3 regions of the Micromonospora fluostatini genome follow, and region 1 is predicted to be linked to each of the others. Evidence: riboswitches for the same ligand, from Rfam matches in the RefSeq annotation. Region 1 holds a riboswitch; each other region holds the start of a gene.
The links. A riboswitch is a leader RNA that binds a small molecule or an ion and turns the genes downstream of it on or off. The one in region 1 is predicted to bind cobalamin.
Positions count from the first base shown of each region.

Region 2: another riboswitch for cobalamin. It lies ahead of ACQUFX_RS10605 (ribonucleoside-diphosphate reductase subunit alpha); the one in region 1 lies ahead of ACQUFX_RS09915 (energy-coupling factor ABC transporter permease).
Region 3: another riboswitch for cobalamin. It lies ahead of metE (5-methyltetrahydropteroyltriglutamate--homocysteine S-methyltransferase); the one in region 1 lies ahead of ACQUFX_RS09915 (energy-coupling factor ABC transporter permease).

Region 1 covers NZ_CP191251.1:2,292,905-2,302,448, forward strand. The annotation lists gene ACQUFX_RS09880 (oxygenase MpaB family protein) at 1-63, shown strand, start outside; gene ACQUFX_RS09885 (hypothetical protein) at 83-1,318, shown strand; gene ACQUFX_RS09890 (DUF1622 domain-containing protein) at 1,355-1,741, opposite strand; gene ACQUFX_RS09895 (ion transporter) at 2,049-2,969, shown strand; gene ACQUFX_RS09900 (energy-coupling factor ABC transporter ATP-binding protein) at 3,013-3,861, opposite strand; gene cbiQ (cobalt ECF transporter T component CbiQ) at 3,858-4,637, opposite strand; gene ACQUFX_RS09910 (energy-coupling factor ABC transporter substrate-binding protein) at 4,637-4,963, opposite strand; gene ACQUFX_RS09915 (energy-coupling factor ABC transporter permease) at 4,960-5,649, opposite strand; cobalamin riboswitch at 5,681-5,854, opposite strand; gene ACQUFX_RS09920 (LacI family DNA-binding transcriptional regulator) at 6,072-7,493, shown strand; gene ACQUFX_RS09925 (LacI family DNA-binding transcriptional regulator) at 7,972-8,958, shown strand; gene ACQUFX_RS09930 (glycoside hydrolase family 43 protein) at 9,407-9,544, shown strand, end outside.
Region 2 covers NZ_CP191251.1:2,474,206-2,483,749, reverse strand. The annotation lists gene ACQUFX_RS10640 (MFS transporter) at 1-224, shown strand, start outside; gene ACQUFX_RS10635 (hypothetical protein) at 361-519, shown strand; gene ACQUFX_RS10630 (cation diffusion facilitator family transporter) at 602-1,639, opposite strand; gene ACQUFX_RS10625 (substrate-binding periplasmic protein) at 1,636-2,352, opposite strand; gene ACQUFX_RS10620 (Imm51 family immunity protein) at 2,471-2,809, opposite strand; gene ACQUFX_RS10615 (lytic polysaccharide monooxygenase) at 2,948-4,168, shown strand; gene ACQUFX_RS10610 (ribonucleotide-diphosphate reductase subunit beta) at 4,336-5,313, opposite strand; gene ACQUFX_RS10605 (ribonucleoside-diphosphate reductase subunit alpha) at 5,370-7,754, opposite strand; cobalamin riboswitch at 7,878-8,096, opposite strand; gene ACQUFX_RS10600 (methylmalonyl-CoA mutase family protein) at 8,287-9,544, shown strand, end outside.
Region 3 covers NZ_CP191251.1:5,931,849-5,941,392, reverse strand. The annotation lists gene metE (5-methyltetrahydropteroyltriglutamate--homocysteine S-methyltransferase) at 1-2,177, opposite strand, end outside; cobalamin riboswitch at 2,290-2,500, opposite strand; tRNA gene ACQUFX_RS26400 (tRNA-Arg) at 3,019-3,091, opposite strand; tRNA gene ACQUFX_RS26395 (tRNA-Ser) at 3,126-3,216, opposite strand; gene ACQUFX_RS26390 (hypothetical protein) at 4,359-5,039, shown strand; gene ACQUFX_RS26385 (CPBP family intramembrane glutamic endopeptidase) at 5,234-6,004, opposite strand; gene ACQUFX_RS26380 (globin domain-containing protein) at 6,148-7,266, shown strand; gene ACQUFX_RS26375 (peptide deformylase) at 7,353-8,879, opposite strand; gene ACQUFX_RS26370 (IucA/IucC family C-terminal-domain containing protein) at 9,162-9,544, shown strand, end outside.

The sequences.
Region 1 (9,544 bases):
TACGACATCGAGCGGCTCGGCCCCCGACCGACGCCGGCCCCCGACCAGGCCGGCACCGGCTGACCGCCGGCCAGGACCGGACGTGACCTTTCCCGAGTGGCCGAAGGCCCCGATCGGCATCGACGCCGGGCACTGGATCTCCCGACCGGTACGCCGCACCGTGCTGGCCGTGGCGCACTCCATGGTGAGCTGCCAACGGCTGCTGGACGTCATCGGGCTGATCGAGGGCGACACCCGGATCCAGGTGGTGTTCACGGTCGGTCCGGACGTGTTCAACCACCGGGTGGCCGGCTACCTGGAGCGGCTGGACGCGCTGGTGCTGCCCTGGCAGCAGGCCGTCCGGGAACGGTTCGACCTCGCTGTGGCCGCCGCTCACGGGGGCCTGCGGCACCTGCACGCGCCCCTGCTGGTGATGGCGCACGGCGCCGGCCACGCCAAGCCGGTCCGGTCCGTGCCGGACGGGCTCCCGCCCGGCACGGACCCGCCCGTCTACGGCCTCGACGCCCAGCGGCTGCTCCACGACGGCAGGGTCCTCGCCAGCGCCCTCGCCCACGACCACGAACTCGACGTGCTCCGCCGCCAGTGTCCACCGGCGCTCGACGCCGCCGTGGTGGTCGGGGACCCCTGTCTCGACCGGCTCGTCGCGAGCCTGTCCCGGCGGCGGGCCTACCGGCACGCCCTGGGCGTCGACGACGACCAGCGTCTCGTCGTGGTCAGTTCCACCTGGGGCCGGGACGGCCTCTTCGGGCATCGTCCGGATCTCCTGCCCACGGTGCTGGCGGATCTGCCCGCCCGCCGGTACCGCGTGGCCGCGCTGCTGCACCCGGCCGTGTGGGACGCCCACGGGCACCGGCAGGTCCGCGCCTGGCTGCGGGACTGCCTGGCGGCCGGCCTGCTCCTGCCCGACCCCACCGTGGACTGGCGCAGCCTCGTCGTCGCCGCCGACCACGTCGTCGGCGACCACGGCTGCGTCCCCGCGTACGCCGCGGCGATCGGCCGGCGGATGCTGCTCCTGCCGGACCCACCGGCCCGGCCAGGAAGTCCGCCCCCGGTCGCGGAGGGCACGCCCCAGCACCTGGTGGGTGTCGGGGCCAGCCGCCTGGCTCCGCACCGGCCCCTGGCCCCCCAACTCGACGCGGCGCGGCGGATCGACCACCGGGCGGTGGCCGCCGCGGTGACCAGCCGGCCCGGCCGGGCCGGACCGCTGCTGCGGCGCACCATGTACCGGCTGCTCCGGCTCGCCGAGCCGGCCCGGCACCACCGGCGGGCCGAGCCCCTGCCCGCCCCCTGCCCCGCCGCCTGGCAGGCCGCACGGTGACCGGCCCCTGACCTGACCCGGGTGGCGGGGCAGGATTCAGGTCCGGCCGGATGCGCTCGCCCCGGCCGGGGCGGTCCGTTTCGGCTGCCAGGGCAGGCGCCTCTCCAACTCCACCTCGAGGGAGAAGCTGAGGAAGGTCCGGACCACCACGATCAGCGCCAGCACCCCGACGCTCTGGAAGGTCGGCTCGACCGCCACCGACCGGATGATGTCACCACCGACGAGGAGTTCCAGGCCGAGCAGGATCGCCCGACCCACCCCCTGCCGGTACGGCGGGTACGCCTCGTCCAGGTTGCGGGTCCGTCGGTAGCGGAGCAGAAACGCCACCGTGGCGACGGCCACGCCCACGGCGATGACCAGCACCCCGGCCAGGTCCAGCAGACTCCCGATCCACTGGACCACCTCCTTCGTCGACGCCACCACCCGTGCTCCCGCTGACGTTCCGCTGGCCGGTCCGGCGTACGGGGCAGGTCGACAGCGGGCCGCGCCGTCGCCGGACAGGGGCGGGCGAGGGTCGCGCCGCCGGACCCCACCATCGCGCATCCGGTCGGCCGATCCGGTGGGTTTCGCCTTCTTCGGGCGGCCACCCCGGCGGTGGTTCGGATCATCGCGCTGCCGGGGTGGCCGCTTCCCGCCGACCAGCACAGGTCCTTTGTGGTTGGTCCGGCGCGCGGCGCCGTCAGGGACATGCCATAGGCTGCCGTCCGGTTAGAGCCGGTCGAGGAGAACCATGACGAACCCTTCCCGGGCCCCGCTGCACCGGTTGGCCGAGGCGTGCGCGGCGCTGGTCGGTGCCCCCTGGTTCAACCTCGCCAGCTTCGTCGTGGTCGTCGCCAACGCGGTGGCGCTCGGGCTGGAGACCTACGGTGGCGTGGTCACCGCCGTCGGTCCCGCCCTGCGGGCCGTCGAGTACGCCTGCCTGGCCTGTTTCGTGCTGGAGTTGCTCATCCGCTTCGGGGCCCACCTGCGTGCTCCGCTCGGGTTCCTCCGGGATCCCTGGAACGTGTTCGATCTGGTGATCATCACCGCGCCGCTGCTGCCCGGCATCCGGGAGAACGTGACGATCCTGCGCCTGCTGCGCCTGGCCCGGATCGTCCGCGCGTTCCGGCTCTTCCCCAGTCTGCGGGTGATCCTCGTGGGCATCCGCCGCAGCCTCCCCGGACTCGGCAGCTTCCTGCTGGTCACCGGCCTGCTGCTGTACGGCTACGCGATGCTCGGCTGGATGCTGTTCGGCACCGCCTACCCGCAGCGGTACGGCACGGTCGGGCAGGCGATGCTGACCCTGTTCCTGCTGCTCTCCCTGGACGGCATCACCGACACGCTCCAGGCCGGCCGCGAGGTCAGCGACTGGGCGGTGCTGTACTACGTGTCGTACATGGTCGCCGCCTGCTACCTGCTCACCAACCTGCTCGTCGGGCTGGTCCTCACCGCGTTGCAGGAGGCGCACCAGGACGAGCGGGCCGCCGCCGCGCGGATCGGCCGGCCGCCCCCGCACGACGAGCCGCCCGAGCCCTCGGTCCGCGAGCAACTGGCCCAGTTGCACGCCATCATCGACGAGTTGGAACGGCAGTTGCCGCCGGCCGGTCCGCCGCCCCGGAAACCGGCCGGGCCCCGTGGTCGCGGCCGGAAACGGACGGCCGCCAGCCGCTGACCCCCGGCGGCGGGGCGGGTCAGGCGACGGCGGGCCGGCCGGGTCACCTGGCCGGCCGGTCGCCCCCGGGGTCGACGAGCAGCCGGGCGAGTTCGTCGGGTGAGCGCGGCCGGGCACCGGCCAGCCCGGGCGTGCGGTCCAGCAGCCGGTGCACCAACGGCGCCCAGGCCGGGGTCAACCGCGCGCCGGCCAGCAGGTCACCACCGGCCAACGCCGTACCGGGCACCCCGGGACTGACCCGGCCCGAGGCCACCAGCACCAACTCGTCGGCCCACCGGTAGGCCAGGTCGACGTCGTGGGTGGCGAGCATCAGGGTGGTGCCGCGCGCGTGCAAACCGTCGAGGGTACGCAGCAGCGCCTCGACCCCGTACGGGTCCAGGCCGGCGGTCGGCTCGTCGAGGATCAGCAGGGCCGGGCGCAGCGCCACCGCCCCGGCGATGGCCACCCGCTTGCGCTGCCCGTACGACAGCAGGTGCGTCGGGCGGTCGGCGAGGTCGGTGATCTCCAGGGCGTCGAGGGCCTCGGCGCAGCGCCGACGGACCTCCGGCTCGGGCAGACCGAGGTTCACCGGCCCGAACGACACGTCCTGGAACACGGTGGCGGCGAAGAGCTGGTCGTCCGGATCCTGGAGGACCAGTTGCACCCGCTGTCGCAGCGCCAGCAGCCCGGAGCGGGTGCGGCGCAGCGGCACCCCGTCGACGAGCACCGCACCGTCACCGGCGGGGAGGGCGCCGACCATCAGGCGGAACAGCGTCGTCTTGCCGCCCCCGTTGGGGCCCAGCACCGCACACCGGCGGCCGGCCGGTACGGCCAGGTCGACGTCGGTGAGCACCGGCCGGTCGGGCTCGTAGCCGAACCCCACCGACCGCAGCTCGACCAGCGGCGGGCTCACCGGTCGGCCACCGGTGGCAGGTCGGGCAGCAGCGCCGTGGCGGTGGGGAGCAGGTGGGCGGCCAGCACCACCCCGGCGAGGAGGAGCACGGTGCCGGCCACGAATCCCGCCGACGGGCGGCGCACCTCGGTCACCACGGCCAGCGAACCGGTGTACCCGCGCAGCGCCAGTCCCTCCTCCATCCGGCGCGCCCGGTCGAAGGCGCGGACGAAGACCGCCCCGGCCTGGCCGGCCAGCGACCGGTGCGCGGCGGCCCAGGTGCGGTAGCCCAGCCGCGCCGCCTGCGCCTGGCGGACCGCGCGGACGCTGTCGAGCAGCAGGAAGAGCATCCGGTAGGTCAGGGCGGCGACCTCGGTGACCGCCACGGGGACGCCGAGGCGGTGCAGCCGGGGCAGCACGTCGGCCAGCGGGGTGGTGGCGGCGAACAGCAGCAGGCACAGCAGCGCGGCCCCGGCCCGGCAGGCGGTGGCGGCGGCCGTGGCCAGGCCCTCCGGCGCCCACCGCACGCTGCCCGGCCCGGAGACCGCCACCAGCATCGGCAGGCAGCCGGTGCCGATGAACAGCAGCGGCGCCCGGACCGCCCGCAGCAGCACCCGGGGTGGCAGCCCCGCCGGCCCGAGCAGTACCGCCGCCGCCGTCAGCCCGGTCAGCGCGCCGCCGGGCCAGGCCGGCAGCAGCAGGGCGCAGCCGAGCAGCCCGACGGCGAGCAGGGCCTTCTCCCCCGGATGCCGGTACCGCCACGGGCCGGCGTACGCCGCCGCGTCGAGGGCGAGCACTAGTCGACGGGTGTCGTGCCCGGTCCCGGCGTGCCACGCAGTCGCTGCCGGGTCCGGGCGACGCCGAAGTAGTAGCCGAGGAAGCCCGCGCCGAGGGCGGCCTGGAGCGCGAACAGCGCCGACTCGATCTCCCCGGAGGGCGGTTCGTAGAGCGAGGAGAACCAGGGCTCGTAGTCCGGGTGGCTCGCCACGATCGCCTCCTCGGCCAGGGCGTCGGCGCCGGCGAACGGCTCCTCGCCACGGCCGAGTCCGAGCACGAGCGGGGCCACGGCGAGGGCCACCACGACCAGCAGCAGGATCAGGTTCGTCCGCGTGAAGCGCTTCATGCCACCGCTCCTGGGGTCGGGGCCGGCCGGCGCAGGATGCCGAGCCGGCGCAGGTCGTCCGGACTGACCCGGGTCAGCAGACGGATCACCAGCACGGTGAGCAGGCCCTCGCTGACGGCCAGCGGGATCTGCGTGAGGGCGAAGATCGACCCGAACTTGGCCAGCGCCCCGACGAAGCCGGAGTCGGGGTCCGGGAAGGCCAGCGCCAGTTGGGCACTGGTCACGCAGTAGGTGGCCAGGTCCGCCAGGGCCGCGGCGAAGAAGACCGAGACCCCGAGGCCACCGCCGAGCCGCCGCCCGAGGCGGTACACGCCGTACGCCACCCACGGGCCGACGACGGCCATCGAGAAGACGTTGGCGCCGAGCGTGCTCAGCCCGCCGTGGGCCAGCAGCAGCGCCTGGAACAGCAGCACGATCGTGCCGAGCACGCTCATCACCGGCGCCCGGAACAGGATCGCCCCGAGCCCGACCCCGGTGGGGTGCGAGCAGGAGCCGGTGACCGACGGGATCTTCAGGGCCGACAGGACGAAGGCGAACGCCCCCGACGCGCCGAGCAGCAGCTTGGCCTCCGGGTTCGCCCGGACCTCGTGGACCAGGCTGCGCGCACCGTGGACGACGAACGGTGCCGAGACCGCGAACCACGCCGCGGCCTGCACCGGTGGTAGGTAGCCCTCAGCGATGTGCATGAGGAGACCTCCCCTTCCAACACCTCGTGGACGAGATCACACCGTCGGGGTCGGTCTCCTGGCTTCCGGATCGTCGCGTACTCCGGCCTTCCCAGGCCCGGAAGGACCCAGTGGCATGCAAGTCGGAGCGTGCTCCCCGGTCACAGTGGCGAGGGCCGCGCCGGTTCCACACCGGCTTCCCGTTACCGCGACGGCGCGACGGTATCGACAATCCGGCCCCGTCGGCAAGGGGTCCCGGCCCGCCGGCCGGTGGGCGGGAGCGGCCGGGCCGGCGGGCGCGCGGCGCTGACCAGCGTCGATGACCCGAGCGCCGGGCCGACGACCGGTCGCCGGCCGACGTGTCGCGGCGACCGCCCGCGCCCTCGCCCCGTGGAGCCATCGTGGAGCTGTACGTGGAGCAGTCGACCACATAGGTTGGCTCCATGTCGATTGGCTCCAGGACCGGCCGGCGGGCGCGCGGCGAGATCGAGCGGCTGCCCAGCGGTTCGCTGCGGGTACGGGTGTACGCCGGGATCGACCCGGTGTCGCGGCGTCGGCGCTACCTCACCGAGACGGTGCCGGCGGGGCCCCGGGCGACCGAGGAGGCCGAGGCGGTCCGGGTCCGGCTGCTCGACGCGGTGGGCGGCACCCGGCCGGTGCCGTCGCGGTGGCCGGTCGACGAGCAGCCGGGCGGGCCGGCGGCCCCGAAGCCGACCGCCGGCCCCGCGACGCCGCCACCGGTCCCGACACCGCCAGCGGGATCAGCGCCGCCACCGGGACCGTTGCCTCCACCGGGTCCGGTGACGGCCCTGGGCCCGGCACCGGACCCGGTGGAGGCGCCGGTGCGGGCCCGGCGGCGGCGGGAGACGACGCTGACCACGATCGCCCGCCTGGCCGAGGTGTCGGCCCCGACGGTGTCGAAGGTGCTCAACGGCCGCCTGGGCGTGGCGGCGCAGACCCGGGCCCGGGTGGAGGCGCTGCTGCGCGAGCACGGCTACCGCCGGCCGGAGACCGTCGCCCCGAGCGCCACCCTGGAGGTCGTCTTCTACGGGATGCAGAGCAACCTGGCGGTGGCGCTGCTGCACGGGGTGGAGCAGATCGCTGGCGCGCACCGGCTGGCGGTCGGCTTCACCGACGCCCGGCAACAGGTGTCGGAGGGTCGGTACTGGGCCCGCCACCTGCTGGCCCGACGGCCGACGGGAGTGATCGTGGTGCACCTGGGCTTCACTCCCGAACAACACGCCCTGCTCGGCGCCAGCGGGATCCCGTTGGTGGCGTTGGACCCGACCGGGGAACCGCCACTGCACACCGTCCCCTCGGTGGCGTCGACCAACTGGAGCGGCGCGTTCGAGGCCGCGCGGCACCTGCTCGACCTGGGCCACCAGCGGATCGCCGTGATCAGCGGGCCGACCGAACGCCTGTGCGCCAAGGCCCGCCTGGACGGGGCCCGGGCGGCCCTCGACGCGGCCGGGACCGGGTTGGACCCGAGGCTGGTGCGGACCGGGGCCTGGTTCTCCTTCGAGGACGGTCTGCACCTCGGGCAGGAGCTGCTGCGCCTGGCCGAGCCGCCCACGGCGGTGCTGTGCGGCAACGACCTGCAGGCGCTGGGGGTCTACGAGGCGGCCCGCCTGACCGGCCGGCGCATCCCCGAGGAGCTCAGCGTCGTCGGCTTCGACGACCTGCCCGGGGCCCGCTGGTGCGGTCCGGCGATGACGACGGTCCGGCAGCCGCTGGTGGAGATGGGCGCGATGGCCGCCCGGATGGTCCTGGCGCTGGCCGCGAACGGGAGCCTCAGCCAGCCCCGGATCGAGATGGCGACCACCCTCGTGGTGCGCGAGAGCACCGCGCCTCCGGCGACCCGGTGACACGCCCCGCACCGGCCGGCGGGGTGGGCGGCGCGGAAACCTGTCCTTGTCGGGTACGACTTGTTTCTGTAACATCCGGTCCGGTCGATAGACACGGGCCCGGCCCGCCGGGGTCGGGGTCGGTCCGCGCCTCGGCAGGCCTGCCACCTGCCCGGGCGGACGAGCGTGACGCCGACGCCCCGGCGCCACCACAGCCGCTCCACGAAGGGAAAGAAGCCGACAGAGCCCTCCCGCGCCACCCCCACCACAGCCGCCCTGCGCTCGGTGATGACGAACGTCACTGACCGTACGCGGCATTCGGCCGTGCCATCCGGCACGGCCGTCGGCGTAGACTCTCGCTGATCTAGCGTTGTCCCACGACGACCGTCCCCGGCCGTACGACCCGCTCCGCTCGGACGGGTCGACCCCGGCCGCCGTCGTCAACGGATCGCGGTGACGGACGAGAGGTGGGGGTGGGATGACCGCGCGCGGTCCCGCGATGAGAGACGTGGCCCGCCTCGCCGGGGTGTCGCACCAGACCGTGTCCCGGGTCCTCAACGGGCACCCGAACGTCCGCGAGCAGACCCGGATCCGGGTGCAGGCGGCGATCACCGAGCTGGGGTACCGCCCGAACGGCGCGGCCCGCGCGCTGGTCACCGGCCGCTCGCAGGTCATGGGCGTGGTGGCGCTGAACACCACGCTCTACGGTCCGGCCTCGCTGCTGTCCGCGTTCGAGCTGGCGGCGGCGGACGCGGGGTTCGCGGTCAGTGTGGGCAGCGTCCGCAGTCTGGACCGCCGGTCCATCGTCGAGGCCGTGGAGCGCCACCTGGCGCACCGGGTCGCCGGCATCGTGGTGATCGCGCCGGTGGAGTCCGCCGGGGAGGCGCTGGAGTGCCTGCCCACCGACGTCCCGCTGGTGACCGTCGACGGCGATCCCCGGCGGCCCGTGCCGCTGGTGACCGTCGACCAGGTCGAGGGGGCCCGGCTGGCCACCCGGCACCTGCTCGACGCGGGGCACCGGACGGTGTGGCACGTCTCGGGGCCGGGTGACTGGTTCGACAGCGCCGGCCGGATCGAGGGGTGGCGTGCGGCGTTGCGGTCGGCCGGGGCCGAGGTCCCCCCGGTGCTGCAGGCGGACTGGTCCGCCGCGTCCGGGTACCGCAGCGGGCAGATGCTGGCCCGGATGCCGGGCGTGACGGCCGTCTTCACCGCCAACGACCATCTCGCGCTGGGTGTGCTGCGGGCCCTGCACGAGCACGGCCGGCGGGTGCCGCAGGAGGTCAGCGTGGTCGGCTTCGACGACGTACCGGAGGCGGCGTACTTCATTCCGCCACTGACCACCGTGCGCCCCGACTTCGACGCCGTGGCCGAGGCGAGCCTCGCCCTGCTCCTGACGCAGATCGAGTCCGGCACGGACCGCACGTTGCGGCAGACCGTCGCACCGACGTTGATCACCCGGGAGAGCGTCGCCCCACCGTCGAGCTAGGACACGGGCCGGCGGCGTCGCCGGGTGCCCGCCGCACGGGCCGCCCGGCCGCGACCAGCGTCCCCCGGGTTCAGACCGCGCGGCCTGTCGCGACTTCAGCACCGCCGGGTCCGCGCGTGGCGGCCGTGACCCGCAGCACCCGGTTCGCGGGCGGACGCGTGGGCCGGCCGCCGCCCGGGTGCGCCGCCGACGCCGCACCGGGCCGAATCCGGCCTTGCCGTCCCGTAGAGCCCGGCGTATGTTAGCGATCACATCGATACCTCTGTATCACGCTGGACGCATCCGGAGGGAGATCGACAGGCCCCGTCGGGGGCAGCACGCGCCCCACCCACCGGCCCCGGCGGCAGGCACCCCACCCCTTCCGCACCGACCCGCCGCGCGCACCACCACCCCACCCGTGGGCCCGAGCGCCCGCGCCACCGTCCCCGTCGCCAGAAAGGTCGACACCGTGCCCCTCAGCCGACGAGCGTTCGCCCTGGGCGCCCTCGCCTCCTCCGCCCTCGCCGCCACCGGCGTGGCCGCCACCCCGCGCGCCGCCCTGGCTGCCACGAACACCGCCTACGTCTGGGCCTACTTCACCGAGACG
Region 2 (9,544 bases), 180 kb from region 1:
GCTTCACCACGGCGTGGGCGGTCCTCGGGGCGCTGGCGCTCGCGGCCGGGCTCACCGCCCTCCGCCTCTGGCCGGCCGGGCTCAGCGAGGTCGTCCGGCACCGGCACGGCGTCGGCGCCGACCCGGGGCATCTCACCCAGGCCGAGTGGGACGGCGCGACCTGGGTGCACAGCCACCGCGTCGTCATCGACGCCAACCACACCCGCTGGCCCAGTCCCGCCTGAGACCCAGCGGCGGGGCCGGACCGCCTGGTCGGGCGTCGGCCCGGCGACCGGACGTGTTTGCCGCCGGTGGAGCCGGGAACGCGTGCTCCGACTGGTGTGGGGGCCGCCCGCGCCACCGTCGCCGGGGGAGGTCGACATGGGTAATCGGGACAGCCTGCACGACCTGCGTCAGCAGGCCCACGACGCGGGCATCGAGGGCAACTCCAAGATGACCGAGGATCAACTGCGCGAGGCGTTGCGGCGGGTCGGCAAGGGAGAGCAGCCCCAGATGGCCAAGCAGAACGCCCGGCGGTGACGCGTCCGGGCGGTGCCGACGCCGTACCGGCCCGGCACCGCCCGTGCGGCGGTGCCGCCGGCTCAGCGGCGGACGGCGTCGGTCAGGCGGTGACGTGCGGGACGGCCGACGCGCCGGCCTGCGGGTACGGCAGCCCGTCGGCGACACCCGGGGGCCCGTGCCCGTCGACGGCGCTGTCGATGCGGCTCACCGGCGCCACGACCAGGTCGTGCATGCGCCAGTCGAAGTCCCGGGCGAACGCGCCCAGGCCCTCCAGTCGTTCGACGAGGCGGTCCGTGCCGGGCACCGGCACGACGAGCAGCTCACCGACGAAGACGTGGCCCTCCTCGCGCAGGCGCAGCCAGGCGTCGGCGACCCAGTCGTGGTCCCGTACGGCGGCGAGCAGCCGGTCGTGCAACGGGTGGGGGCGGCTGCCGTCGACGACCCGGGGCCGGTTGTCCATCAGGTTGGCCACGGCGCTGCGTGAGGTCCGGGTGCCGTCGCGCACGATGTCACCCCCGATGACCAGCGCCGCCACCGCGTCGGCCCACCACAGCCCGGCGCCGATGCCGAGCACGCCGAGGATCGCCGCGCCCGCGGTGAGCCAGTCGGCGCGGTTCATCTCCGCGTCGGCGTAGAGGACCTTGTCGTGGAGTTGGTGGGCGATGCGTTTCTTGGCCCGGCCGAGCAGGATCGCCGGCACCATGGTGACGACCAGCGCCGCGATCATCAGCCAGCCCAGCCACACCCGGTGGCCGAACACCTCGATCAGCCCGATCGGCGGGCGCTCCCGCGCGACCAACCGGGTCAGGGAGTCGTAGACGACGTACCCACCGAGGCCGAGCAGGGCGACCGACCCGGCCAGGAAGGCGATGCTGACCGACCGGTGGTACCCGTAGGGGAACCGGTCGTCGGGCCGACGGTTGCGAAACCGCGCGGCGATCAGGAAGGCCGCCGGGGGCACCAGGGCGAGCATGTCCTCGATCCAGGCCGCCTTCATCGCCTGCGACTGGCCGAGCGTGAGCGCCAGCAGGGCGATCGCCAGGACGAAGAAGCCGATCGTCCACCACTGGAGCCGGACCGCCCGTCGGTGCAGCTCGGCCTTGTCCGGGGGCAGCTCGAAGCGGTCGTACACCCTCACCGTGCCACCTCCTCCCGCTCGGCGGTGGCCAGCAGCCGTTCGACCTCGCCGTGCGACAGCGCCAGCAGGAACCGTTCCACCTCGACCTGCCAGCCGTTCTCCCCCGGCGGCACCGCCCAGACGTGGTCGTGCACGGCCAGGTCGTGCGCCGTCTCCCGCAGTCCCAGGTCGGCCAGGCGCCACTGACCGACCACCACCGGTAGGTCCTCCTTACCGGTCACCTCCGCCACCGGCACCGGGTCGGCCTCGGCGGCCCGCAGCGCCGCGACCTCGGCCGTGCCGGCCGGTACCGCCACCCGGGTCCCGGCCAGGTCGGTCGGCGTCGCCACCCCCGGCGGCACCGCCACCACCGTGCGGACGGTGACGTACGGGCGGGTCAGCGCGGCTTCCTCCGTCCACGGCGCCTTCGCGTCGAGACCACCGACGACCAGGTCGAGGACGCGGTCCTTCAGCGCGGCCATCAGCGTCGACTCCGAGCCGGGATACCACTCCACCCGCGCGTCGAGCCGCTGCGCCAGCCGCTGCACCAGCTCCGCCTCGGCGCCGGTCACCGACCCGTCGTCGCCGACCCGGGTCCACGGTGGTGACTCGGTCACCCCGACCCGCAACACCCCGCCACGCACGTCCTCCAGGGTCGTGCCGACGTCCTGCGGCCACCGGCAGCCGGTGACCAGCACCAGCACGACCGCCGCCACCACGATGGTCCGACGCATCCCGACCTCCCTCGGCCGTTCCCGCGCCCCTCCTAGCCAGGACGGCGGCCCCGGAATCCTCCGGTACCCGACATATCGCCCAGTCGTCGGGCCGACCCGCCGGTGCCGCGCGACGCCGTCAGTCGTCGAACTCGACGCCGGTCGCGTGCGCCAGGGCGATCACCTGCCGGATCCGCTCGGGGTCGGTGGCCACCGCGCTCATCCGGCCGGCCAGCTCCGCCAGCGCGTCCCGGTCCGTCCCGTAGGCGCAGAACATGCTGCCCTCGGGGTCGTAGGCGAACCTTCCGTCGAGCGCCGGGGCCTCGGTGCCGACGAGCACCCGGGCGACGCCCTCCCAGAAGTACCCGTTGGGCTCGTGTCCGAGCTCCTCGACGACGCCGTCCACGTCGGTGGTCCCGGCGTCCAGCAACAGGGAGTACGCCCCGGGGGACGGTTCGATCAGCCGCATCGGTCGCATGGGTGCAGCCTCTCAGCCGCCCCGTCCGGCGGGTGATCCGGGGAAGACCCACCCGGTCGTGGTGAACCGGACACCGCCCCGGCCCGTCGTGCGGGTGGCGGCAACCGCCGTCGTCCGCCCAGCGACGAGGAGCGTGTGATGAGACTGAGGTACGGTCGCCGGCCGTCCCGGACGGGGCCCCCGGGGGTACCCGGCGGGCCGCTGCGGTGGGGCGACACCCAACCGGACGGGGGCGTCCCGCCCGAGCCGGCCCGGCCGGTGGCCCGGCGGGCCGTCGCGGTCGCCGCCTCGGTGCTGCTGGTCGGCGGCTCCGTGCTGGCCTGGGTCGTCGCCATGGGCGACGGGCGGGCCGCGGCGCACGGCTCGATGCAGAACCCGCCGAGCCGGATCTACCTCTGCTGGCAGGAGGGGCCGGAGGCGCCCCGCTCGGCGGCGTGCCGGGCGCTGCGGGACGCCGGCGGCAGTCAGGCCCTCTACGACTGGAACGGCGTCCTGGTGCCCGACGTGGCCGGCCGGCACCGCGAGGTCATCCCGGACGGCAAGCTGTGCAGCGCGGGTAACGACGCGTTCCGGGGCCTCGACCTGGCCCGCGACGACTGGCCGACGACCAGTCTGCCCTCCGGCGGCGGCTACCAGTTCCGCTGGCGGGGGACCGCCCCGCACGTGGGCGCCTTCGAGTTCTACGTGACGCGCGACGGTTACCAGCCCACCCGCCCGTTGACCTGGGCCGACCTGGAGCCCGAGCCGTTCCTGCGGGCCGACCGGCCCCCGTTGGAGGGTGGGTCCTTCCGGATCGACGGACACCTGCCGGCCAAGCAGGGCCGGCACCTGATCTACACGATCTACCAGCGGTCGGACAGCCCGGAGGCGTTCTACGCCTGCTCCGACGTGGACTTCGGCGGCGCCGGGGCGCCCGCGCCCCGGGAGCACCCCGAGGAGACCGGCTCACCCGACCCGGGGCCGCCCCTCGTGCCGGAGCACCACCACCCCGCCCCGCACCCGCACGAGCACCACCCGGCCCCGCACCCGCGCCGGCCCGCCCCCGGCGCAGCCGCCGACTGGGCGGCCGGTGTCGCGTACCCGGCCGGGGCGCAGGTGACGTACCAGGGCGGGGCGTACGTGGCGGTGCAGGGGCACACCGCGCAGCCCGGCTGGGAGCCGCCGGCCGTACCCGCCCTCTGGCACGCCGTCCCCGAGGCGGGCGCCGACGGCGTGCCGGACTGGCGTCCGCAGACCCCCTACGCGACCGGCGCGCACGTGACGTACCAGGGGGTCGTCTACATGTGCCGGCAGGGGCACGTCGCCCTGGCCGGCTGGGAGCCGCCCCAGACACCGGCCCTGTGGGAACCGATGGGTTGACCGACCACGGTCGGCACCCGATGAACCTATCCTCCTAGGACACTCAGGGGGGTGTGACCCGTGGTCGGGCGGAGGGCGCGTGGCGTCCGCCCGACCACGGCGTACGGCGTGGCCGGCGGTGACCGTCCCGGGCACCGACGACGTCCGGGACGGTCACCGCGAACCGGTCAGAAGTCGTCGTCGAAGCTGACCGAGCCGGTCACCCCCACCTGGTACGCCGAGACCCGCCGCTCGAAGAAGTTCGACAACTCCTGGACGTCCTGAAGCTCCATGAACCCGAACGGGTTGCGGCTGCCGTAGAGCGGGGCGATGCCGAGGGTGACCAGCCGCCGGTCGGCGACGTGTTGCAGGTACTCGCGCATGTCGGCCAGCGACATCCCGGAGACGCCCTGCTCCAGCAGGTCGGCGGCGAACTGGACCTCGCACTCCACCGCCTCGGCGAGCATGTCCCGGACCTGCTGCTGCAACTCGGCGTCGAAGAGGTCCGGCTCCTCGGCGCGGACGGTGTCGACCACGTCGAAGGCGAAGGCCATGTGCATCGACTCGTCGCGGAACACCCAGTTGGTGCCGGAGGCGAGCCCGTTGAGCAGGCCCCGGGACCGCAGGAAGTAGACGTAGGCGAACGCGCCGTAGAAGAACAGGCCCTCGATGCACGCGGCGAAGCAGATCAGGTTGAGCAGGAACGCCCGCCGGTCCTGCCGGGTCTGCAGCTCCCGCAGCTCGAAGACGGAGTCGATCCAGCGGAAACAGAACTCGGCCTTGCGCCGGATCGACGGGATGTTCTCGATGGCGGCGAACGCCTCGAACCGCTCCTTCTCGTCGGGCACGTACGTGTCGAGCAGGTTCAGGTAGAACTGCACGTGCACGGCTTCCTCGAAAAGCTGCCGGGACAGGTAGAGCCGGCCCTCCGGGGAGTTGACGTGCTGGTACAGGTTCAGCACCAGGTTGTTGGCGACGATGGTGTCCCCGGTGGCGAAGAACGCGACCAGCCGGGACACCAGGTGCCGTTCGGCGGGCGAGAGCCGGGCCAGGTCGGCGAGGTCGGAGTGCAGGTCGACCTCCTCGACGGTCCAGGTGTTCTTGATGGCGTCCTTGAACCGGTCGAAGAAGTGCGGGTAGCGCATCGGCCGCAGGGTCAGGTCCATGCCCGGGTCGAGCAGCAGGTGCCGGGCGTCGGTGGTGGGGGTCGTCGGGGTCGTGGTCACTGGCAGGCCTCGCAGCTCTCGGGGTTCTCCAGGGAGCAGGCCAGCGCCTCGGCGTCGACCGGGGACGCCACGGTCGCGGGCGCGACGGCGACGGTGGCCTGCTGGATCCGCGTCGCGGGACGCGAGCGCAGGTAGTAGGTGGTCTTCAGCCCGGACTTCCAGGCGTACAGGTACATCGAGGAGAGCTTGCCGATGGTCGGCGCGCTCATGAACAGGTTCAACGACTGCGACTGGTCGACGTAGGGGGCGCGGGCGGCGGCGAGGTCGATCAGCGCCCGCTGCGGCAGTTCCCACGCGGTGCGGAACAGGTCCCGCACGTCGTCGGGAAGCTCCGTGATGCCCTGCACCGAGCCCTCGGCGCGCTTGATCCGGTCCCGGATCTCCGGCGTCCACAGCCCGCGCGCCCGCAACTCCCGGACCAGGTACGTGTTGACCTGGAGGAACTCGCCGGACATGGTCTCGCGCTTGAACAGGTTGGACACCTGCGGCTCGATGCACTCGTAGCAGCCGGCGATCGAGGCGATCGTCGCGGTCGGGGCGATCGCGACCAGCAGCGAGTTGCGCAGGCCGTGCGCGGCGATCGTGGCGCGCAGCGCCGTCCACCGCTCCCGCTGGGTGGGTTCGGCGCCCCACAGGTCGGGGTGCAGGTGGCCCGCGGCGGCGCGGGTCTCGGCGTACGCCGGGTGCGGCCCGAACCGTTCGGCCAGCCCGGCCGAGGTCTCCAGCGCGGTCAGCAGGATCTCCTCCTGGACCCGGGTGGACAGTTCCCTGGCGCGGGCCGAGTCGAACGGCAGCCGCAGCGTGAAGAAGGCGTCCTGCAGGCCCATCAGCCCGAGCCCGACCGGCCGCCAGCGCGGGTTCGACGCCGCCGCCTGCGCGGCCGGGTAGTAGTTGATGTCGATCACCCGGTCGAGGAAGACCACGGCGGTGCGGACGGTCGCCCGCAGCTTCTCCCAGTCGACACCGTCGGTGGTGACGTGCGCGCCGAGATTGATCGAGCCCAGGTTGCACACCGCGGTCTCGGTGTCGGAGTTGACCTCCAGGATCTCGGTGCACAGGTTCGACAGGTGGACCGTGTTGCCCGGGGCCCCGGTCTGGTTGGACAGCCGGTTCGCGGCGTCCTTGAAGGTCATCCACCCGTTGCCGGTCTGCGCCAGGGTGCGCATCATCCGCCCGTACAGGTCGCGGGCCCGGACCGTGCGGACCGCCTTCTTCTCGGCGACCCGGTACGCGGCGTCGAACTCCTCCCCGTACAGGTCGGGCAGCTCCGGGGCGTCGGACGGGTCGACCAGCGACCAGTCGCCGTCGGCCTCGACCCGGCGCATGAACTCGTCCGGCAGCCAGTTGGCCAGGTTGAGGTTGTGCGTGCGCCGGGACTCCTCGCCGGTGTTGTCCCGCAACTCCAGGAACTCCTCGACGTCCGGGTGCCACGGCTCCAGGTAGACGCAGGCCGCGCCCTTGCGGCGGCCACCCTGGTTCACCGCCGCCACCCCGGCGTCGAGCGTCTTCAGGAACGGCACGATGCCGTTGGACCGGCCGTTCGTGCCCCGGATCAACGCGCCCCGCCCCCGGACCCGGGACCAGGAGATGCCGATGCCGCCGGAGAACTTCGACAGCCGGGCCACCTGGTGGTAGCGCTCGTAGATGGAGTCCAGTTCGTCGCGGGGCGAGTCGACCAGGAAACACGACGACATCTGCGTGTGCCGGGTGCCGGAGTTGAACAGCGTCGGCGAACTCGGCAGGTACGCCAGCGACGACATCAGCCGGTACAGGTCGACCGCCTCGTCCGGCGTCTCGGACAGCCCGCAGGCCACCCGCAGCAGCCAGTACTGCGGAGTCTCCAACACCAGCCGCGAGTCGGGGTGCCGCAGCAGGTACCGGTCGGCGACCGTCCGCAGCCCGAAGTACTCGAACCGCAGGTCACCGGCGGGGTCCACGGCGTCGTCGAGCCTGCGGGCGTGCCGGGCCACGAACGCGGCGGTGTCGTCGCCGACCAGCCCCAGGCCGTGGCCGTACCGGATGGCCTGGCTGAAGCTGGCCACGCCCTGCCCGCGCACCTCCCGGTCCACGGAGGCGGCCAGCAGCCGGGCCGCCAGCTTCGAGTACTGCGGCTCCTCGCCGATCAGCTCCGCCGCGGTCTGGATCGACAGCTTGGCCAACTCGGCGGTGGTCGTGCCGTCGTAGAGGCCGCTGACCGTCCTGGTGGCGACCCGCAGCGGGTCCACCTCGTCCAGGTCGGCCACCCACCGCTCGACCGCTCGGACGAGCTTGCCGACGTCCACCGGCTCGACGTCACCGTTGCGCTTGCGGACCCGCATCGCCTGCCGGCGCTGCCCCGGTCCGTCCGGACCGGACGTGGGCCTGTCCTGCACGACCGTCATGACCTCTCCTCGCCTGTCTCCGATGGCCTTCGGACGCGCGGGAGAACGCCAACGGGCCCGACGGGGTGCGGTGCCCGGCTGCTGGCGTCGGTCGTCCCGCGCGACCTTCGACCGCCGTCCGCGCACGCGGACGGCGCGCTGGCAGGTCTTCGGACTCGTGGGCGGGACCGGGGTCGCCGGTCGCCTACTGGCCGTCGCTTCCCAGGCCCGTTCAGGCCCAGTGCGTGGTGACGGCGGTCGTTCCCACTCACCGCTGCGGGGCAGTCCCGGATTCCCACCGGGTTCCCTCTTGCCTCGACCGGTCCTCGGGGGAGCGGTCGAACCAGCTGCGGGAGACACCATATCTGGGTGCGCGGGCGAAAAGACAACACCAGATGCTGTGTCGGGCGTGTCGCCGCGGCGGGTCACCCGGGATACGCCCCGGGCGACCCCACCGGCCGGACCGTCGCCCGCCACCGCCGGGCGACGGTCCGCCGAGTTGATGTCGTCACATCCGCACCACGCCGCGCCGGTCGGCCCGTACCATCCCGGAATGACGGTGCCGCCGGACGAGCTTCGCCTCGCCAGTGACTTCCCCGTCGCCACGTACGACCAGTGGCGGCGACTCGCCCTCGGCGTGCTGCGCAAGGCCGGCGTCGCCAGCGACGACACACCCGTCGAGGCGGTCGAGGACCTGCTGGCCCCGCGCGGGTACGACGACGTGACGCTGGCCCCGCTGTCCACCGCCGACGACCCGACCCCGGTGCCGGGGCCGCCGGGGGCGTTCCCGTACACCCGGGGTGGGCGGGCGACCGGCGCGGCGGTGGCCGGCTGGGACGTGCGGCAGCGTCACGCCGACCCGGACCCGGCGGTCACCGGCCCGGCGATCCGCGCCGACCTGGACAACGGCGCCACCTCGCTGTGGCTGGCGCTCGGCGAGGGCGGCCTGCCGGTCGCCGCGCTGCCGGCCGCCCTGGACGGGGTCTACCTGGACCTGGCCGGGGTGGTGCTGGACGCCGGGGCCGCCGCGGTCGAGGCGGTGCCGGCCTGGTTCGCGCTGCTCGGGGAGCGGGCCGTGCCGGCCGCCGAGGCCCGGGGCAACCTGGGCGTGGACCCGCTCGGCTGGCGGGCGCGGACCGGACAGCGCTGGGACGGCCCGGCCGGCGAGTGGGCGCAGCGCTGCGCGACCGGCTTCCCCGGCCTGCGGGCCATGACCGTCGACGCGACCGGGTACCACGACGCGGGCGGCTCCGACGCGCAGGAACTCGGCTGCGCGCTGGCCACCGGGGTGGCGTACCTGCGGGAGTTGACCGACGCCGGGCTGACCGTGCCGGCCGCGCTCGGGCAGGTGGAGTTCCGCTACGCGGCCACCGCCGACCAGTTCGCCACCATCGCGAAGCTGCGCGCCGGCCGCCGGCTCTGGTCCCGGGTCGCGCAGGCGTGCGGGGCCCCCGAGGCGGGCGCGCAGCGCCAGCACGCGGTGACCTCCACCGCGATGATGACCGCCCGTGACCCCTGGGTGAACATGCTGCGGACCACCCTGGCCTGTTTCGCCGCCGGGGTCGGTGGCGCGGACGCGGTGACCGTGCAGCCGTTCGACCACTGCCTCGGCCTGCCGGACGGCTTCGCGCGGCGGATCGCCCGCAACACCCAGGCGCTGCTGCTGGAGGAGGCCCACGTCGGCCGGGTCGTCGACCCGGCCGGCGGCTCGTGGTACGTCGAGCGGTACACCGAGGAACTGGCCCAGGCGGCCTGGCGGTGGTTCACCGAGATCGAGCGGGCCGGGGGGATGGCCGCCGCGCTGGACAGCG
Region 3 (9,544 bases), 3.6 Mb from region 1:
GGGTAGGCGCGGGTCTTCAGGCCGCAGTCCGGGTTGACCCACAGCCGCCGGGCCGGCACGGCCGCGACGGCCCGGCGCAGCGCCTCGACCACCTCGTCGAGGGAGGGCACCCGGGGGGAGTGGATGTCCCACACGCCGGGGCCGACGCCCCGCCGGTACCCGATCGCGGCGAGGTCGTCGAGGACCTCCATCTTGGAGCGGGACGCCTCGATGCTGGTGACGTCGGCGTCGAGGGCGTCGATGGCGTTGATCACGTCGCCGAACTCGGAGTAGCACAGGTGGGTGTGGATCTGGGTGTCGTCGGCCACGCCGGCGGTGGCCAGGCGGAACGCGCCCACCGCCCAGTCCAGGTACGCCGGGTGGTCGGCGGCCCGCAGCGGCAGGGTCTCCCGCAGCGCCGGCTCGTCGACCTGGATGACCCGGATCCCGGCGGCCTCCAGGTCGCGGCACTCGTCGCGCAGGGCGAGCGCGACCTGGTCGGCGGTGTCCGCGAGAGGCTGGTCGTGGCGGACGAACGACCAGGCGAGGATCGTGACCGGGCCGGTGAGCATGCCCTTGACCGGCTTGCCGGTCAGCGACTGGGCGTAGCTGGACCACTCGACCGTCATGGGCGCCGGGCGGGCCACGTCCCCGTAGATGACCGGCGGGCGGACGCAGCGGGAGCCGTAGGACTGCACCCATCCGTGCTCGGTCGCGGCGAACCCGTCGAGCTGCTCGCCGAAGTACTGGACCATGTCGTTGCGTTCCGGTTCGCCGTGCACGAGCACGTCCAGGCCGAGTTGCTCCTGCAACCGGACGACGTGCTCGACCTCGGCGCGCATCCGCGCCGTGTAGCCGGCGTCGTCGAGGGTGCCGGCCCGGTGCGCGGCCCGGGTCCGGCGCAGCTCGCCGGTCTGCGGGAACGAGCCGATCGTGGTGGTGGGCAGCTCCGGCAACCGCAGCCGTTCCTGCTGGCGGGCGGCCCGCTCACCGTAGCCGCCGCGCTGCCGGTCGGCGGGGCCGAGCGCGGCGAGCCGGGCCCGGACGTCGTCGTTGCGCCACGCCGCCGGGGCGGGAGGCAGCGGCGCGGGCAGGTGCGCGGTGCCGTCGCGCAGCGCCCGACCGAGCAGGACGACCTCGTCCACCTTCTGCCGGGCGAACGCGAGCCGCTCGTACAGGTGCGCGTCGAGGCGGGTCTCGACGGACAGGTCGACCGGTACGTGCAGCAGCGAGCAGGACGTGGACACCGCGAAGTGGTCGGCCAGCCCGGCGACCGTCGCCCCGGCCGTGACGGCGGCGCGCAGGTCGGTCCGCCAGATGTTGTGCCCGTCGACCAGCCCGGCGACGATGGTCGTGCCGCGCAGGGGACCGGCGGCGGCGAGGCGCTCGAGGTTGCCCGGCCCGGCGACCAGGTCCAGGCCGATCGCCTCGACCGGGGTGGCCAGCAGCGTCGGCAGCGCGTCCCCGAGGTCACCGAAGTAGGTCGCGACGAAGATCCTGGGCCGGTGCGTGGCCTCACCGAGCCGGGTGTAGGCCCGCCGCAGGGCGTCGATCTCGGCCGGGCTGCGGTCGGCGACGTAGCCGGGTTCGTCGAGCTGCACCCAGGCCACACCCGCCTCGGCCAGCGAGGCGAGGATCCCGACATACGTGTCGACCAGGTCGTCGAGGCGGGCGAACGGGTCGTCGCCCTTGGCCAGCAGCAGGAACGTGGCCGGCCCGACCAGCACCGGCCGGGTGGTGACGCCCAGGTCCCGGGCCTCGCCGTACTCGCGCAGCGCCTTGGCCGGGTTCGGGGCGAAGACGGTGTCCGGGCCGATCTCCGGTACCAGGTAGTGGTAGTTGGTGGCGAACCACTTCGTCAGCTCCAACGCCGGCTCGGCGTCGACACCCCGGGCCATGGCGAAGTAGGTGTCCAGCTCGGAGAGGCCGAGCCGGGCGAAGCGGTGCGGGATCGCGCCGACGGCGACGGCGGTGTCGAGCATGTGGTCGTAGTAGGAGAAGGTGTTCGACGGGATCGCGTCGAGGCGGGCGTTGCGCAGCGTCCGCCAGACCTCGGCGCGCAGGGTGGCGCCGGTGCGCTCCAGGGCGGTGGCGTCGATGGTGCCGGCCCAGTAGGCCTCGACGGCCTTCTTCAGCTCGCGGTTGGCGCCGATGCGCGGGTACCCGAGCACGGTGCTCTGACCGAATGCGGTGCTCACAGGTGGTCCTTCCCTCGAGGTGCCCGGCGGGCACGGGAGGGGGAAGGCGGGGTGCGGCGAGGCACCGGCTTCCGCCCTGGCCCTCCCGAGGGACCGCCGGCGGCGCACACCGGCGGTGTGCGCAGCGCTGGCAGGTCTTCGGACTCGTGGGCGTGACACCTGGTCGCCTACTGGCCGTCGCTTCCCAGACCTTCCGGTCCAGTGCTCTGATGACGGCGGTCGTTCCCACTCACCGCTGCGGGGCAGTCCCGGTCTCGCACCGGGTTCCCTCTTACGACGCCCCACCCAACGAGGTGGGGCGAACCAGCACCACGCGTCATCGTACGGGCCCTACACCGCTTGTCGGACCACCGTGTCCCGACGTACGGGACGAGTCGGGCTGCCGTGTGGAAGCAGATGGGTGTGTTGCCGGTGAGGGTGCCGGTGCCGTGGACGCGTAGAGAATTGTTTGTCCGTTGCCGAGGACGGCGGCCCATCGGTGTGGCGAGGGGCCAGGGCGCTCACCGGGTGGTGGCGGGTGTCGTAGCCGGGGCGGGTGGCGCCGCCGACGAGGAAGACGAGGACGAAGAGGGCACTGCCCGCGATGCCGGCACCGAGCGTCCAGGTCATCCCGGCAACATAGCCGGTAGTGGAAACCCCGACCGGTGCTCAGGTGGCCGGCGGTGGCACGGCCGGGGTCATGATCAAGAACCACCCGGACGCGACGGCCACCGCTGGACGGGCCAGGACATGAGGGATGCTCGTCGCACGAGCACCCACCGAGCACCCAACCGACCACAAGGGACGGATAAGTGAAGGGGCCTGACTGCCATCCCGGCAGGTCAGACCCCTTGTGATCTTGTGCGCCCGAAGGGACTCGAACCCCTAACCTTCTGATCCGTAGTCAGATGCTCTATCCGTTGAGCTACGGGCGCTGGTGCTCGGCCAGTCTACACACCGGCTTTCGCGCGGAGACTCCGGGATTCGAACCCGGGAGGGGCTTTAAGACCCCAACCGCATTAGCAGTGCGGCGCCATAGACCAGACTAGGCGAAGTCTCCCTGGTGGCCTGCAGACCACCGCGCCTGAGAATACAGGCCCCCACCCACCCGGGGCAAAGCGACTATCCCGCCCGCCGTGCCGCGCCCTGCCGCCGTCGACCGCCGGCCGCATCTTTCCCGGTGGGACGCCCGGATCGGGGCTACCCTCCATCGATATGGAGGAGCAGCCGCCCAGCGACCAGCCCCGCCGACCGAGCCGCAGACCCCGAGCCGGTACGCCCGGAAGCCGCCCGCCGGAGGCGAGCTTCACCCCGCCACCGGCGCGGCCCGGGGAACCGGAGCCGACCGAGCCGCAGCGGAAGCCGACGCGCCGGGCGAAGGCGGCCCCGACCGTGCTCTTCCAGCCTCCACAGGATCCCCCGCCCGACGGTACGGCTCCCGTACCGCGCCGCCGGGCGGCCTCGTCGAGCCGCGCGACCACCACCGCACCGCCGCCGACCGAGCCCTCGCCGGGCGGCGAGCAGGTCGAGCCGACACCCAGCCGGAAGCAGGTCGAGCCCACGCCGGCCGGTGAGTCGGCCGGTCCGGTGACGGGACCGGAGCCGACCGCCGGGGCGGAGAGTGAGTCGGAACACAGCGGCGGCCCGACCGGCGATGATCCCGTACCGGCCCGCAGCGCCCCCGCGCGCGGCAGGTCGACCTCCGGGTCCACGACGGCGACCGGACGAAGGACCCCGGCCCGCAGGAGCACCGCCGCGAGCCGGGTCACGCCCCCCGGCGAGCAGCCCACCGGGGCCACCGAGGGGAACACACCCACGGAGAAGGCGACCCCGCCCGCCGAGAAGGCGACCGCCCGCACCCGGAAGACACCCACCACCCGGACGGGCGCCACCACCCGGAAGGCGCCCGCCCGCCGGACGGCCACGCCGCCGGAGGCGGTCACCGGGTCCCCGCCGGCCGGTACGGCACCGGTCGGCCCGTCCACCCCACCGGACCTCGAACAGCGTCCCGAAGGCGAACCGCCGAACGTCGCGGAGCGTCCTCCCCACAGACAGCGACCCGAGACCGGGCCGCCGGCTGTCGCGCGGCGACCCCACAACGGACCGGCGGACGTCGCGCAGCGACCCGAGGACGAGCCGCCGGACGTCGCGCAGCGGCCCAGACCAGTAGACGCGCAGCTCCCCGACGGCGAGCCGACGGAAGTGCACCGGCCTGAGAGCGGGCCGGCGAACGGGCGTACCGGGGAAGGTGGCCTGCGGTGGACGGCCGGGCGGCTGCGCGACCGGCCGGAGTTCGCGCCGGAGTTGCTCGCCCTGGCGGCCGTCGAGGTGCGGGGGCCGGCCGCGCGGGCCTGGGTCGACGAGGTGCGGGCGGTGTACCCGCAGGCCGACGCGGCCGGGCTGGCCCGGCTCGCCACCCGGCGCTTCGTGCGGCGGGCCGGCGTGGGTGGGGCGGCGGCCACGACGGCCGGGCTGCTCGCCCCGGCGGTGGAGGTGGCGGCGGTGCTCTGGGCGCAGGCCGACCTGGTGTTGCACCTCGCGGCGGCCTACGGCCGGGACCCGGGTCACCCGGACCGGGCGGTCGAGTTGCTGGTGCTGACCCGGGTGCACGCGGACAGCGACCGGGCGCGGGCGGCGCTGGACGCGGCCACCGAGGCGGTCCGGGACCCGGACGGTGACCCTCGGCCGGCGGCGGGGCCGTGGCCGGCGGCGCTGGGGGCGGCGTGGCGGTTGGCGGGGCCCCTGACCGGCGGAGGTTGGCTGCCGGTCCGGCTCGCCGCGCGCCTGCTGCCGGGCGCTACGGTGCTGGCTGCGGCGGCCGGGGCCGATGCCGCGACGCGACGGCTCGCCGCCCGCGCGGTCGCCGCCTACCGGGCCGGCTGACCCGGTCCGACCCGCCGGGGGCCGCCGGCACCTTTCCGGCCGCGCGCCCCGCGTCGGGCGGACGCACGGGTCGTCACGGCTCGGCAGCGGTCCCACCACCGGGAACAGCGGGCAGGGCAGGGACGGCGGGCAGGGCAGGGACGGCGGGCAGGGCAGGGACGGCGGGACGGATCCGGTCAGCGCGGCGGGAGGGGTCAGAGCCAGTCGAACCATTCGCGGGGCAGCAGCGAGTAGCCGACGAAGGCCACGATGTCGAGCAGCGTGTGCGCCACGACCAGCGGCATCACCCGCCGGGTCCGCAGGAAGAAGTACGTGAAGACGATGCCCATCACCACGTTGCCGACGAACGCCCCGAAACCCTGGTACAGGTGGTAGGTGCCGCGCAGGACGGCGCTGGTCGCGATGATCACGCCGACCCGCCACTGGAGCTGCCGCAGCCGGGTGACCAGGTACCCGACCACGATCACCTCTTCCAGCACGGCGTTCTTCACGGCGGCGAGGATCAGCACCGGCACCGCCCACCAGTAGTCCGGTAGCGCCGCCGGCACCAGGCTGGCGTTGAGGCCGAGGTGCGCCGCCACCCAGAACAGCGCCAGGCCGGGCAGGCCGATCAGCGCCGCCAGCCCGGCGCCCCGGGCCAGGTCCGACCCGGGCCGCCGGCCGTCCAGGCCGAGGGTGCGGATCGCGTCGCCGGGGTCGCGGTTGACCAGGTGTACGGCGAGCAGCACCGGCAGCATCGCGAAGGCGAGACCGAGCAGTTGGTACGTCAGGTCCAGGTACGGCCGGGGTGACGCGGAGGTGTTCAGGGCGGCGGTCTGTCTCGACAGTCCGCCCTCGGCGGTCAGCTTGGCGATGATGGAGACCATCGCGTACACCGCCGACTGACCGAGCGAGAGCCCGAGGACCAGCAACGTTTCGGTGCCGAGGGTCCGTCGGGACGCCTGGCGGGTGAGCTCGACCGTCACCGCACCACTGTGCCCGACGCGGCGGCCCGCCGGCAGGGGCAAGGTCACCAGTGTGAGCCGGTCGCACATTCTGTGCGACCGCTGTGCACGCTCCGTACCCATCCTGTGATGGCCCGATCGCCGTCACCCGAGGGAGCGTGCCAGTGGAGCACTTCGCGCGGCTGCTGAAGGAGAGCTGGACCCTGGTCGAGTCCGACCGGGAACGGCTGAGTGGACACTTCTACGCGCGGCTCTTCCTCCTCGACCCGGAGCTGCGCAAGCTGTTCCCGGCGGAGATGTCCGGGCAGGGTGACCGGCTGCTGGAGGCGATCGTCACCGCGACGCAGACCGTCGACGACCCGGAGAGCTTCGACGAGTACCTGCGCGCGCTGGGCCGGGACCACCGCAAGTACCACGTCGACCCGGAGCACTACGCGACCATGGGCGTCGCCCTGATGGACGCGCTGCGCAGCACCGCCGGTGACGACTGGAACCTGGAGTACGACCAGGCGTGGCGGGACGCGTACGCGGCGATCTCGGCGAAGATGATGGCCGGGGCGCAGGACGACCCGAACCCGCCGTTCTGGCACGGCGAGGTGCTGACCCACGAGCGGGTCGGCCCCGACACGGCGGTGCTGACCTGCCGCGCGTTGCAGTACCCGCTGCCCTGGCGGGCCGGCCAGTACGTCAGCGTCGAGGTGCCCCGGTACCTGCCCCGGGTGTGGCGGACGTACTCGGTGGCGAACGCCCCCAACGAGGACAACGTGCTGGAGTTCCACGTCCGCACGCCGACCGGGGCGGGCTGGCTCTCCGGTGCCCTGGTCCGCCGGGTCCGCCCCGGTGACCTGCTCCGGCTGGCCGCGCCGATGGGGTCGATGACGCTGGACCGGTCCTCCACCCGGGACATCCTGGCCGTGGCGGGCGGGGTGGGGCTGGCCCCGGTCAAGGCGCTGGTCGAGGAGCTGGCCACGTACAACCGGACCCGCTGGGTGCACGTCTTCTACGGGGCGCGCCGCCCGGCGGACCTGTACGCCCTGCCGGCGCTGCGCGAGCTGGTCGAGGCGCACCCGTGGCTGTCGGTGACCCCGGCGTGCAGCGAGGACCCCGACTTCGACGGCGAGCAGGGTGCCATCTCCGACGTGGTCACCCGGTACGGCCCGTGGACCAACCACGACTGTTACGTCTCCGGCTCGGCGCGGATGGTCCGGGCCACCCTGCGGGCGCTCGCCGAGGACGAGGTCCCGCCGTCGCACATCCGGTACGACACCTTCGGCAACCTCTGACGACTTTCCTCCCCCCAATGCCGGGTCGCGTGCCCCTGCCCCCTGGGGCACGCGACCCGGCCCCCGTTCCCGGGGGCGGTCGCGGGTCAGTACCGCCAGGGGTGGCCGGTCTCCCGGTACTCCTCGACCGGCACCAGGGGCACGCCCGGTGCCATCCGGTCGACGTAGAGGCGTCCGTCGAGGTGGTCGACCTCGTGGGCGACCAGCCGGGCCATGCCGAACTCGAACGACGTGATCATCCGGCTGCCGTCCCAGCGGGCGTGCTCGACGTCGAGCCGGAGCGGCCGGGGCACCAGACCCCGGTGGTCGAAGAAGGAGAGGCAGCCCTCGTACTGCTCGTCGGTGTCCGGGGCGGCGTCCACCACGCGGGGGTTGAGCAGGACCACCGGCTCGGCGCTGCGGTCGGGCGGGCGGACCACCGCCGCCGCCCAGCCGAGACCGAGTTGCGGGGCGGCGAGGCCGACGCCCTTGGAGAAGGGATGTAGCTCGTCCAGCTTGGCCAGCGCGGCGGTCAGCCGGTCGACCACGTCCCGGGCGATCGGCTCCTGACCGGGCAGGTCGAACTGGCGGGCCGGCTGCCGCAGCAGGTCGGCGCCGCGCTGCACGATGCCGAACTCGCGCATCCGGTCGCTGGCGCGGACCGGGGTGCCGGTCTCCGTCTCGTCCGGGTCGACGCCGGGCTGGCTGCGGAACCGCCACTGCATCCGGTAGCGGGCGTTGAGCGGCGGTTCCTCGGTCGACCACTCGAAGACCGCCCGGCCGCCCTCGTCGCGCCGGTGCACGGGGGTGCGCAGCGGCCCCTCCTCGGCCGACAGCGAGGTCTCCGCCCCCCAGACCTGCGGGTCCAGCTCGGCCGGCAGGTCCAGCCGGACGGCCAGGTGCCGGGTCGGCAGCCGGACGGCCCGCTGGAACCAGGGGCCCCACTTGTCCCGCCCGACCTGGTAGGCGTACTCGATGGTGGCCCGGTGCCCGGGGTAGAGCGGGAAGCGCCGGTCGCCGTTCTCGAAGAGCAGCCAGATCTCCTTGAACGCGTCCCGGTCGTGCTTGGCCCGCCAGTGCATCGGCTCCTGCTCGCCGCCGTCCTCCCGGACGGCGTGCAACTGCAGCTCGGCGAAGGTCAGCGGGTGCTCACGGTGGTGCCGGTTGGAGCGGCCGGGGTCGGTCGGGTACCGGTCGACGGCCACCCGGGCGAGGTAGCGGGTGACCGGCTCGGTGCCGGCGTTGTACAGCTCCCGGCGGATGACGCACCGGTACCCGTCGTCGGTGTGGGTGAGGGAGGCGATCTCCCGTTCCACGATCAGGCCGGTGCCGGGGGGCAGCCACTGCCCGGGTGGGGGCGGCTCGCGGTGCGCCGGGATGGTCCGGGCGTGCCGCAGCTCGTCGTACTCCCGGTAGCGCTGCCAGATCGCGCCGCTGGCCTCCAGGACGGCCTCCGCCCGGCGGGCGAAGTCCTCGGTGGGGCGGTGCCGGCGTCCCTCGACGTGGCTGACGTACGACGGGTCGAATCCCATCATCGTGGCGAGCTGTTTCTTGGACAGCCCCCGACCCGTGCGGTGCCGGGCGAGCTCGGCCGCGAAGGAGTCGGCGGCCCGGTCGAGTGGGGAGGTCGTCATCAGCTTCCTCGTTGCCGGGTAGTACAAGTCTCACGTTCCGTGCCGGACCCCGCACAGAACTGCCCCGTTGCCGACACTTCCCTTGACAAGCGCACCGAGATGATCTGCGGGTGAAACACCCCACGTTTCCCACGCCGCCCGCCGGGTGGGCGCCACCGGCCGCCACGGCAGCCCCGATCGCGCCCGGTGAACGACTTCCCCACCCCGAGCAAGTGTGGTTAGGCTAGCCTTAGTCGTGGTGATCGACGGTCCGGTCGGGGGTGGGTGCTGATGACAGCGGTGATGCCGAGGCAGCACGCCGCCGCCCCGCTCGCGCCGGTGACCGCCACCCTGCGCGCCATGTTCGGCACCGACGACCTGCCCGGCCTCGCCCCGGGCCTGCTCGTCGCCGACGACCTCGGCTGGAGCCCGGCGAGCACGCTGATCGACGGCAGCCGGCTGCCCGACCTGCTGGCCGACGCCGCCCGCCGCTGGGGCGGCCCCCCGCACGGCAGCGCCGCCGTGGCGTGGAAGGCCTACAGCTACTGGGCGGCGCTGCCGGTGGTGCTGGGCTGGGCCGCCGCCCGCCGGGTGCCGCTGGCCGTGCCGGCCGACGTGCTGGTCGACCTCGGCCCGCAGCGCCCGGTCACCCTCGGCCTGCGCCCGTCGACCACCGTCGCGGTGCT